2 regions of the Kocuria sp. ZOR0020 genome follow, and region 1 is predicted to be linked to the other one. Evidence: riboswitches for the same ligand, from Rfam matches in the RefSeq annotation. Region 1 holds a riboswitch; the other holds the start of a gene.
The links. A riboswitch is a leader RNA that binds a small molecule or an ion and turns the genes downstream of it on or off. The one in region 1 is predicted to bind S-adenosylmethionine.

Region 1 (5,460 bases):
GAGCAGGACCTTGCCCATGTGGGTGCCTGAGTCGAAATACTCGTGCGCCTGTGCCACGTCTTCCAGACTGAATCGCCGATCAATGCGGACTCTGATGTCACCACGCTCCACCAGAGGCCATACGTGCTGGTGCACCTGGGCCATGATCTGCGCCTTCTGATCCTGCGGGCGTGCGCGCAAGGTGGTCCCCATCAAGTGCAGACGGCGTCCCATGACACTGGCCAGATCAATCTCCGCGCGGCGGCCGCCTTGCAGTCCGATCACCACCAGACGCCCGTCCTTGGCCAGGGCCTTGAGGTTCGACTCCAGGTATTTGGCGCCCACCACGTCCAGGATGACATCAGCACCGCGATCGTCGGTGAGTTCCTGCACAGCGTGGGTGAAGTCCTGGAGGTCGTAGCGGATGGGCACAGCACCCAAGCTCTGGACGTACTCCGCTTTGGCCTGGCCGCTGACCGTGGACAAGACCGTCATGCCGAATCCGCGGCACATCTGGATGGCCGCAGTGCCGATGCCACCGGAACCGCCGTGAACCAGGACAGTTTGCTCAGGTTTTGCCTGGGCCTCCATGAAGATGTTGGACCACACGGTGGCCAGAACCTCCGGCAGGCCGGCCGCCTCTTCAAGATCCGTCCCCTCGGGGACGGGCACAACGTTGGTGGCTGGGGCCACCACCTCCTGCGCGTATCCGCCTGAATCCAGTAGGGCACACACCGGATCCCCGACCTTCACGTTGCTCTCCGGGTCAACGTCTGGGCCGACGTCCGTGACGATGCCGGAGACCTCCAGGCCGAAGATCTTGGAGGCACCCTCAGGAATCTTGTAATTACCAGTTCTCTGCAACACGTCAGCCCGGTTGATACCGGCAGCCGTCACCTGGATCCGGATGCCATCAGGTCGCATGGTGGGGACCGGCTGCTCCGTGACCGTCAATACCTCGGGTCCACCCGGGGTGGTGTCCACAACTGCACGCATGGGTCTCTCCTGGGGGTTGGGTGCGTCGTCGTCGGTGAGCAGGGTCACCGAACTTCACGCAAAACCGTATTGCAAGAGCGTCGGCGGACTGTGCTAACGTGTTCCCTCGTACGAAGCGGTGAGAGCCGACTGACGTACATGGAAGGTTGTCCGAGCGGCCGAAGGAGCCGGTCTTGAAAACCGGTGTGCGGTAACCCCGTACCGTAGGTTCGAATCCTACACCTTCCGCATTAGGCAAAGGCCCGGTGGTCAGCGAGAAATCGCAGGTCACCGGGCCTTTGGCGTTCCTGAACCTCCCATCCGCCACCACTGTCCCCGCCCGAGACTCCCCACGGTTCGCCCCTGACCGCGACCACCCTTCAGCAGCCCACTGAGCAACCATCCGGTAGCTTGAATCCCATGGATTCCGCAAAGACGCCGTCTTCCACCGTGCCCCGCCGCTACACCGAAACCTTGCGTTTCCTGGCTGCTCCCACCGACCTTGGACATTCCGGCACGGTTGACGCCGGCCGGGTTCTGGAGTGGGTGGACAAGGCCGCCTTTGCCGCAGCCACCGCCTGGGCGGGCGCCTACTGCGTGACGGCCTACGTGGGAAACATCCACTTCCGCTACCCGGTTCAGGTTGGCGAGATGGTGGAGGTCACCGGCACAGTTCTGCACACCGGCCGCTCATCCATGCACGTCAGCACCGTGGTCCGTTCAGGTGATCCCAAATCCGGCAAGTTCGAGGAACGCGCCCGCTGCCTGGTGATTTTTGTGGCCGTTGACGACGACGGCAAGGCCACTCCCGTGCCCACCTTCACCCCGCAGACCCTGGAGCAAGAACTGGCACAACAGTACGCACTGGATCGCATCCCCATCCGGGATGAGATCACTGACCTGTTGGCTGCCCAATCCCCTGCCGTCGAAGGTGAGGCCGAGCGTGTGATCTTACGGTTCCTGGCCTCACCCACGGACGTGAACTGGGGCGGGAAGGTCCACGGTGGAATCGTCATGGAATGGATGGACGAGGCCGCCTACCTGTGCGCCACACGCTACTGCGGCAAGGACACCGTGGCGGTGTTCTCCGGCGGCATCCGGTTCCTGCAGCCGCTGCACATCGGGGACATGGTGGAGGTGGACGCCCGCCTGGTTTACACCGGCAACAAGGGCATGCACATCTGGGTGGAGGTCCGCTCCGGGGATCCCAAGGGGCAGGAGCTGGCGGTGACCACCAATTGCATCACCGTCATGGTGGCTCGCGACGACGAAGGCACCTCCATCCCCATCCCCGCCTGGGAACCTGTCACGGATGAGGACAAGCGCCTGTGGCAGCTGGCCCGGGACATGTTGGAGATCCGCGGCCGCGCCCCGGGCAACCGCCTGCCGAACCACATGCTGGAGGATTGAGCCCCTCATCCCCACCCGCCGAGTAGGCCGTTTGATCGCCCCTGACGTAGTCAGCAGCGATCAAACGGCCTACTCGGCGGAGAAGTGGGTGACTCCTACGCGGCGGAGCGGGAGGGGAAAGAGTCAGGCCTGGGCCAGGTCCCGTGCCGGGGTGTTGGCCGTGGTGGGTGCATCCACGAACGCGCCGCGGTACTTGGCCGCCGGGTGGGTGTCCAGCACCTTGGACTGACCGGCACCGTAGAGGTTCTCCCGCAAGGTGGAGCCCTCGTACTCGGTCCGGTAGCGCCCACGCTTCTGCAGCTCAGGCACCACGTAGTCCACGAAGTCCTCGAACGAGCCCGGGGAGACGTGGTACGCCAGGTTGATGCCGTCCAGGCCGCCGTCGTCGATCCAGGTCTCCAGCTGATCCGCCACGGTCTCCGGGGAGCCCACCAGCACCGAACCCATGCCGCCGATCGCGCAGTGAGCGGCGATGTCCCGCCGGGTCCACTCGCGGGACTTGTCCTGCATGGTGAAGGGCGCCAGGAAGGACTGGATGGACTCGGTCTGGACGTACTTGAGCACCTCGTCCTCGTCGAACTGGGACAGGTCCACCCCGGACCAGCCGCCGATGATCGCCTGGGAGGACTCCAGGTTCACGTACTGCAGATAGTCGCGGTACTTGGCCTCGGCCTCGGCGTCGGTCTCATCCACGACGACGGAGAGCATGGCGTAAATCTTCAGGTCGTCCCGGTCACGGCCGGCGTCCTCCACCTTGTCCCGGAAACGATCCGTCATGTATCGGGTCAGATCCGGGCGCAGGGCGGTGATGAAGGCGGCCTCCGCGTGCTTGCCGGCAAAGGCCTGGCCGCGGGAGGAAGCGCCGGCCTGGAAAATCAGTGGAGTGCGCTGCGGGCTGGGCTCGGTCAGGGCGGCTCCGGGCACGGTGAAGTGCTTGCCGTAATGCTGGATGGGGTGGACCAGGTTGGGATCTGCGTACAGACCGCGCTCCAGGTCCTTGACCACAGCACCGTCCTCCCAGGATCCTTCCCAGAGCTTGTAGCAGACGTCCAGGAACTCATCGGCGATCTCGTAACGTAGATCGTGTTCGATCTGGTGCGGCAGCCCCTGGTTCTCGGCGGCCGATGCCAGGTAGGAGGTCACCACGTTGAAGCCCACACGCCCGCGGGTCAGGTGGTCCAGCGTGGCGTACTTACGGGCCAGCGTGTAGGGCTGCTCGTACGTCACAGCGCTGGTCACGCCGAAGCCCAAGCTCTTGGTCACTGCCGCCATGGCGGAGATCTGCATGAAGGGATCGTTGACCGGAACCTGTGCGCCGTCGGCAATGGATGGTGCCGCGGAGTTCTTGTAGACGTCATAGATCCCCACCACGTCCGCCAGGAACAGGGCATCGAACTTGCCGCGCTCCAGGGTCTTGGCCAGGTCCGTCCAGTACTCGATCGTGTTGTACTCGGTGGCCCGCGAGCGCGGGTGACGCCACAGGCCAAAGCTCTGGTGGCCCACACAGGTCATGTCGAATGCGTTGAGGGAAATCCGCTTGCTCAGGCGAGGTCTCCTAGGAGTCTGCTCAGACCCACGCCCCGTGCGCCACCTGCGGTGACCATCCTGCGGGTCCAGCGCTTGGGTACGCCGTACTTGCCACACGCGGTATTGCGTGCGGCCCGATCCTCACCTGGGGCACCCCGCTACGGGAGAGGGTTGCCGTCCGGCCAGCCAGGGCTACGCGCCGGAACTCATGATCGTTCTGGTTCAACAGCATAACGACGACGCAGGTGCCGCGCGAACTCGGCGCTGAACTGATTTGCTCCGGTCCCCGGACTCAGAGTTCAATGACTGTGGTTCCCATCCAGAGCGGCTCAAGAGACCTGGCTCGTCGACGCCGCAGCAACCCTGCAGCCAGCACCGTCACAACCCGCGGTGCCTGCACTCGGTGCTAATGCCAGGACCGATGGAGTGTGATTGCTGATGTCTTCGAGCTTGCCCGCCGCCACCAACCAGAGCGAACAGTCGTTCTCCGATCCGGCGAACCCCACGCCCAATCCGGCGTTGATCTCTGATGATGCCCGGATTGACTTCTGGGCCGCCCAGGCATCCCGCCTGGACTGGGCAGAACCGTGGCACACCACCCACCGCTTCGAGAAACCACAGGTGATCGGTGAGGACCAGGACGGCAACCCCACCTACTCGGTCCCTGAAATCGCCTGGTTTGAAGGCGGCAAGCTCAACGTGGCCCACAACTGCGTGGATCGTCATGTGGAGGCCGGCCGCGGGGACCACGTGGCCCTGTACTTTGAGGGCGAGCCCGGCGACAGGTTGGTCTACACCTACGCTGACCTGCAACGGGAGGTGGCCCGCGCCTCTCACGCCTTGACCGATTTGGGTGTGGTCAAGGGCGACCGCGTGGTAATCTACCTGCCCGTGATCCCGGAGACCGTGATCATGACGTTGGCCTGCGCGCGCATCGGCGCCATCCACTCACTGGTCTTCGGCGGGTTCTCCGCGGAAGCCTTGAAGTTCCGCGTGGAGGACACCGGCGCCAAGGTCCTGGTCACCACCGACGGCCAGAACCGCCGAGGCAAGGTGGTCCCCGTCAAGGTCAACGCCGATGAGGCATACAGCGGGGACAACCAGATCGAGCACGTCGTCGTTGTTCGGCGAACCTGCCGGCCCGGCAACAAGCAACTGGCAGCGGGGACCCGCGGCGCCCGCTCCAACGACGAACTCGAGGTCCCCTGGACCCCCGGGCGGGACGTGTGGTGGCACGACCTCATCAAGGACGCCCCCACCGTCCACACCCCGGAATTCTTTGACGCCGAAACCCCGCTGTTCATCATTTACACCTCCGGAACCACCGGCCGCCCCAATGGCCTGGTGCACACCATGGGCGGATACCTGGTGCAGACCGCCTACACGCACGCCCTGCTCTTCGACCTCCTCCCGGACACGCTCGACGACGACGGCGCCCTGCGCCCCGATGAACTCTCCACGGTCAACGACCCAGCCAAGGTGGATTCCACCGTCCACTGGTGCACGGCTGACCTGGCCTGGGTCACCGCGCACACCTACGAGATCTACGGGCCGCTGGTCAACGGGGTC
Region 2 (5,460 bases), on a different contig from region 1:
TGAACACCGGGAACGGTGCCGGTTTGCCGGTGAAGATTCCCGACGACGGGTCCTGGTACGCCTGCGCAAACTTCCCCCAGTCGCGGCGATCCCCAAAGCTGGTGAGTTTCACGTTTCCGGGTTCGGAACGGTGGACGGGCTGGTCGGCCAAGGTGCGGGTACCGGGGGCCAGCCCGTCCAGGCGGGCAAAGATGTAGTGCCACCAGGCGCCGTAGTCCACGTCTTCAGCCATGGCGTGGCCGTATTCGCCGTCGTTGACGACGTCGATCCCCACCTCCGTCTGGCGGGCCACCACCTGGTCCACTGCGGTGGCCAACAGGCGGTCGTAGTCCTGCCCGGCAACGCGGGCTTTTGCGGCGTCGATCAGGTCCCGGGTGCGGGGAAGGGAACCGGCGTGGGTGGTCAGGATGCGGTTTGTTGAGTGCTGCATGAAAGTCTCCAGGTGTGTGTCAATGCTGCCGAGTAGGCCGTTCGATCGCCGCTCAGCGCTCAGGGGCGATCAAACGGCCCACTCGGCGAAGAAGAAAGGGAGGGGGGTGGATCAGAAGAGGCGCTCGGTGGCCAGGCGGGCGCCTGCCGTGAGGGACTCCAGCTTGGCGAATGCGATCTGCGGGTGCAGGCGTCCGCCCAGACCACAGTCGGTGGAGGCCACCACGCGCTCGCGGCCCACAGCGGAGGCGAAGTTCTCAATCCGGTCCGCCACCAGCTCCGGGTGTTCCACCACGTTGGTGGAGTGGGAGACCACACCGGGGATGATCACCTTGTCATCGGGCAGATCGGCCTCAGCCCACAGCTTCCACTCGTGGGCGTGACGCACGTTGGCAGCCTCGAAGGAGTAGCCACCGGCGTTGATGGACAACAGCGGTTTGAGCAGGTGCTTGAGTTCCAGGTCCGTGGTGTGCGGGCCGTGCCAGGATCCCCAGCACAGGTGGAAGCGGATCTGGTCCTGGGGCAGCCCGCGCAGTGCGTGATTCAGGGCCTCGATCCGCAACTGGATGAACCCCAGGTAGTCCTCCACGGAGGGTTCGGGGTTGATTTGGTCCCAGGATTCGGCGATCGACGGGTCATCGATCTGCACGATCAGTCCCGCGTCCGTGATGGCCTTGTACTCCTCACGCATGGCATCGGCGCACGCGTAGACCAACTCCTCATCGGTCTTGTAGTACTCGTTGGTCACCCGCGCACAGGAGCCCGGGGACAGTGCCGCCACAAAACCCTGGGTGGCGCCGGTGTGCTCCAATGCGGACTTCAGATTGCGAATGTCCGCGGCCACCGCCTCCTGACCCGTGTAGGTCAGCGGACCGGTGATCTTGGGTTGCGTGACGGCCTTGCGCGCGGTCAGGATTCCCGACGACGGATCCTCGTATGCCTCCCTGAACCTCTCCCGGTCACGGCGGTCCGTGAAGGTGGTCAGCACAATGTTGCCCGGGGAGGAACGGTGTTTTTCCGTGGTGGCCCAGCGGTCCTCGTCGGAAGGGCTCAATCCGCCCAGACGGGAGAACGAGTAGTTCCACCACGCCCCGTAGTCCACGGAGGAGGACATGGTGTGCCCGTATTCGCCGTCGTTGACGACGTCGATCCCCAGCTGGCGCTGCTTGGCCACGATGTCCACAACACCCTGCTGCATGGTGCTCACCAACTGGTCCCAGGTGATGGACCCGTCCTGGTAGGCCTGATTGGCTTCCAACAGCTCCGGAGTACGGGGCAGGGAGCCCACGTGTGTGGTTTGGATGTGGTCAGAATTCAGCATGCGTGATTGCACGTCCTTTCCATCGGCCCTGGCGGGAGCACCTTGACTGACCAGCGGGTCACATCATGGTTGCTGCGACGTCAACGAGCCAGGTCTCTAAGTCGCTCTTGATGGGTAACGGGCTCATCCTGTCACGCAGAACACATCAGATGCCAAACTGGACGTCACATGACTGTTGGTGAGTCTCAGGCACAGCACGGGTGAGGCCACCAGCCCTGTACAGCACACCAGCCTTGTACGGCACACCAAGCACGATGACGTGCAGGAGGAGACCCATGACCCACCACCTGAACCACGGATCTGCCGCCGCCGGGGAGACCGACGGCACGGACGTTGTGATCCTGGGCGGAGCACGTACACCGCAAGGGAAGCTTTTGGGGCAGTTGGCCTCCCTGCAGGCCACTGACCTGGGGGCTCACGCCATCCAGCACGCCTTGGAGCGTTCAGGAGTGTCAGGGGCGCAGGTTGAGCACTTGATCATGGGGCACGTGGTGCAGGCCGGGTGCGGGCAGAACCCCGCCAAGCAGTCAGCGGTCAAGGCAGGTTTTCCCATGACAGTGCCGGCAGTGACCGTCAACAAGGTGTGCCTCTCCGGCTTGGTTGCGGTCACGGATGCCGCCCGCATGATCCGGGCGGGGGAGGCGCATGTGGTGGTGGCCGGCGGCCAGGAGTCCATGACCAACGCACCCCACCTTCTACCGGGGTCCCGCCAAGGAACCGCCTATGGCAACGTGACCATGATCGACGCCGTGGCCCACGACGGCCTAGTGGATGCAGCGGAGAACATTGCCATGGGTACCCTGACGGAGCGCGGCAACTCGCAACGCGGCCTGACCCGCCAGTCCCAGGACCAGGTTGCCGCTCGCTCCCACCAGCTGGCCGGGACGGCGGCGGCGGCCGGGGTGTTCGCCCAGGAGATCGCTGCCCTGCAGATTCCCCAGCGCAAGGGAGAGCCCGTGACCGTGGATGCGGACCAGGGGATCCGCCCGGATGCCACGGCAGAGTCTCTTGCCGGACTACGTCCGGCTTTTGGTGCTGATGGCACCATCACGGCCGGCAATTCTTCCCCACTGTCCGACGGCGCCTGCGCCCTGGTGCTGGCCTCCCGCAGCTGGGCGGAGGAAAAGGGTTTGTCCTGGTTGGCCGCGGTGGGTGCCTCCGGACAGGTGGCCGGCCCGGACAACTCCCTGCACTCCCAGCCGTCACAGGCCATCAAGAGCGCTGTGGACAAGGCCGGATGGGGCGTGGCCGACCTGGACTTCGTGGAGATCAACGAGGCCTTTGCCGCCGTGAGCCTGCAGTCTTTGGCTGACCTGGGTTACCCGCTGAAGCAGACCAACATTCACGGTGGCGCCATTGCACTGGGCCATCCCATTGGTGCCTCCGGGGCACGGTTGGCTCTCACTGCGGCCTTGGAACTGTCACGTCGTGGCCACGGAAAAGCAGCTGTGAGCTTGTGCGGCGGGGGTGGACAGGGCGAGGCCCTGCTGTTGTACCGCTGAGTAAACGGAATGCCGCGAATCGGGGCAGTTCCAGCGGATCGGGGAAGTGTCCAGCGGGTCCGGGCATTGAAGCGGTGCCGGTGAACAAGCCGTCAAACAAGCCAGGCCGTCCGAAAGCCTGGCTCAGGCCTTGGCCGCAGCCGCCCTCACAAGATGCTCCAGACCCCAGGTGAACTCGCGTTCAAATCGGTCAGCCACAGCGGTGGCGGAGGGCTGATTCCGGGTGTCCGCTGCCGCAAGGGCCTGGGCGGTCTGCTGCGTCAGGACCGAGCCCAGGACCCACCGCACCAAGTTCTGGGCCGCGGCAGCCGAGTCACTGACCCCCAAGCTTTCCAACTGTGCCGCCAACTCAGGGGCTGGTGGCAGGTACAGGGGTTGGTCGGCGTGGGCCACCGCCACGATCTCGGCACCGTCACGCACGGCCATCAGCCGCCGCCGGAACTCGGCCAGGACCCGGGCGGGTTCTGACGGCCAGGTGGGGGCGCCGTCGTTCGGGTTCAGGATGCGTTGAGCCACGGCAATCAACAGTTCTTGTTTGTTGGCCACGTGCCAGTAGAGCGCACCTGCCTGAACGCCCAGTTCCGTGGCCACGCGACGCATGGACAGATCTCCCAAGCCGTAGTCACCGGCCACTGTCAAAGCGGCATCCACCACCTGGTCGCGAGTCAATGGCACAGCGGAAACCTTGCCCTCACGCAGACACCAACTGGGTGTAGGCCTCCTGGTAACGCTGGGCTAGGTCCTCCCAGTGGCGGCGGTGTTTGCTCTTGGGCTTGAAGGTCTGGCTGCGCGGTGCTTCCACCGGCTCAGTGTCCGGGGAGAGCACTTCTTGGGCCATGATGGCGGTCCCGCGCAGCGTGGAACGTTTGAACGTGGCCTGGATGGTTTCCCTGCCCAGTTGATCCGCCAGAAGTTGCTGGATCCCGGGCACGTTCTGTGACACACCGCCGGTGGTGACCAGACGTTCGACGTCGCCGGCGGCCTCCTTCAATTGTTCGGCCACACGGCCCAGGGACACCACAATCCCCTCCATCACGCCGCGGACCATGTCCTGCGGTTCCGTGGACGCGGTGATGCCCACGGCATGTGCTTGTGCGCCACCCACCCAGCCGGTGGAGCGCTCGCCGCTGAGGTAGGGCAGGAACACGGGCACGTCCTGGGAGTAGGCCTGGGTGGCCACGTCTGCCACTTCGGTTCCCTCCGGGAGCCTGAAGGTGCGTTCGGCCCAGTCCACCGCACGTCCGACGTCGTTGATGGCCCCACCCAACAGGTAGCGGTGGTCATCCACCCGGTAGCACCACAGCCCCGCGGGGATCTCCTCCGGAGCGCTGTGCAGCATGACCCGCATGGCACCGGAGGTGGACATGGAGGTCACCACGGTGGAGGAGTCCCGGCCTCCGGCTCCCACGTTCTGGGCCAGACCGTCTGCAATGGGGGCAAACCACTTGGCGTCCTTGAGGGCCGGCCAGCGCTGGGTGATACCTGCCGGCACCTCCAGGATGGGTTGTGTGGGCCGGGCGATCAGGGACAGGTGGGAGAGGTCGATCTGGGCCAGCTCCAGCATGCGCTCGGACCAGTTGCCCGTGTGCCGGTCCTGCAGGCCGCTCCACGCGGCAATGGCGGTGCCTGCCCGGGCCTTGCCCAGCAGGCGGATGTGGAAGTACTCACCCAGGGAGACCCACCGCTTGGCCTGCGCAAAGATCTCCGGTTCGTGCTCCCGCAACCACCGGAATCGTGGGGCCAGGTAAGAGGTGTGAAGTCGTGCGCCGGTCAGCTGCTGAAGTTCGTGTTCACCCACCTCGGAGCGCAGTTGTGCCAGCTGAGGTGTACTGCGGGAATCGGCGTAGGTGTAGCAGGGGCTGGTGGCGCGGCGGTTGGCGTCCACTCCCACCACGGAGGAGGCGAAGGTGTCAATGGCCACGCCCTTGACCCGGCCGATCAGCTCCTTCCGGGAACCGATCACCACGTCAATGATGGTGCCGAGTTCCTCCACCACCTGATCGGGGTCGATCACACTCTTGCCGCCGCTTCCGGTGGTGAAGGCGTGCGGAATCTTGTGCCGGTAGCCGCGAACCGGAACACCCTCAGCGTCATGCAGACTCCCGCGGCTGGCCGTTGAACCAACATCCAATGCCAGCACCAGCGGGTCCACGGCTTTGGCCAGGGGAACCGCAAAGTCGATGTCGTCGTCGGTCTTGGGAGGGTTGG

Region 2: it holds a riboswitch for S-adenosylmethionine, as region 1 does, so the genes downstream of both, L979_RS08120 (cobalamin-independent methionine synthase II family protein) here and L979_RS03955 (AMP-binding protein) in region 1, are expected to answer to the same signal.

What each region holds. Positions count from the first base shown of each region.
Region 1 is NZ_JROX01000054.1:31,601-37,060, reverse strand. Features, by position in the region: gene L979_RS03975 (NAD(P)H-quinone oxidoreductase) at 1-975, opposite strand, end outside; tRNA gene L979_RS03970 (tRNA-Ser) at 1,116-1,203, shown strand; gene L979_RS03965 (acyl-CoA thioesterase) at 1,375-2,364, shown strand; gene L979_RS03960 (LLM class flavin-dependent oxidoreductase) at 2,488-3,909, opposite strand; SAM riboswitch class IV at 3,991-4,105, opposite strand; SAM riboswitch class I at 4,204-4,319, shown strand; gene L979_RS03955 (AMP-binding protein) at 4,330-5,460, shown strand, end outside.
Region 2 is NZ_JROX01000128.1:8,975-14,434, forward strand. Features, by position in the region: gene L979_RS08115 (cobalamin-independent methionine synthase II family protein) at 1-430, opposite strand, end outside; gene L979_RS08120 (cobalamin-independent methionine synthase II family protein) at 542-1,750, opposite strand; SAM riboswitch class I at 1,767-1,867, opposite strand; gene L979_RS08125 (acetyl-CoA C-acetyltransferase) at 2,026-3,252, shown strand; gene L979_RS08130 (TetR family transcriptional regulator) at 3,376-3,927, opposite strand; gene L979_RS08135 (gluconokinase) at 3,944-5,460, opposite strand, start outside.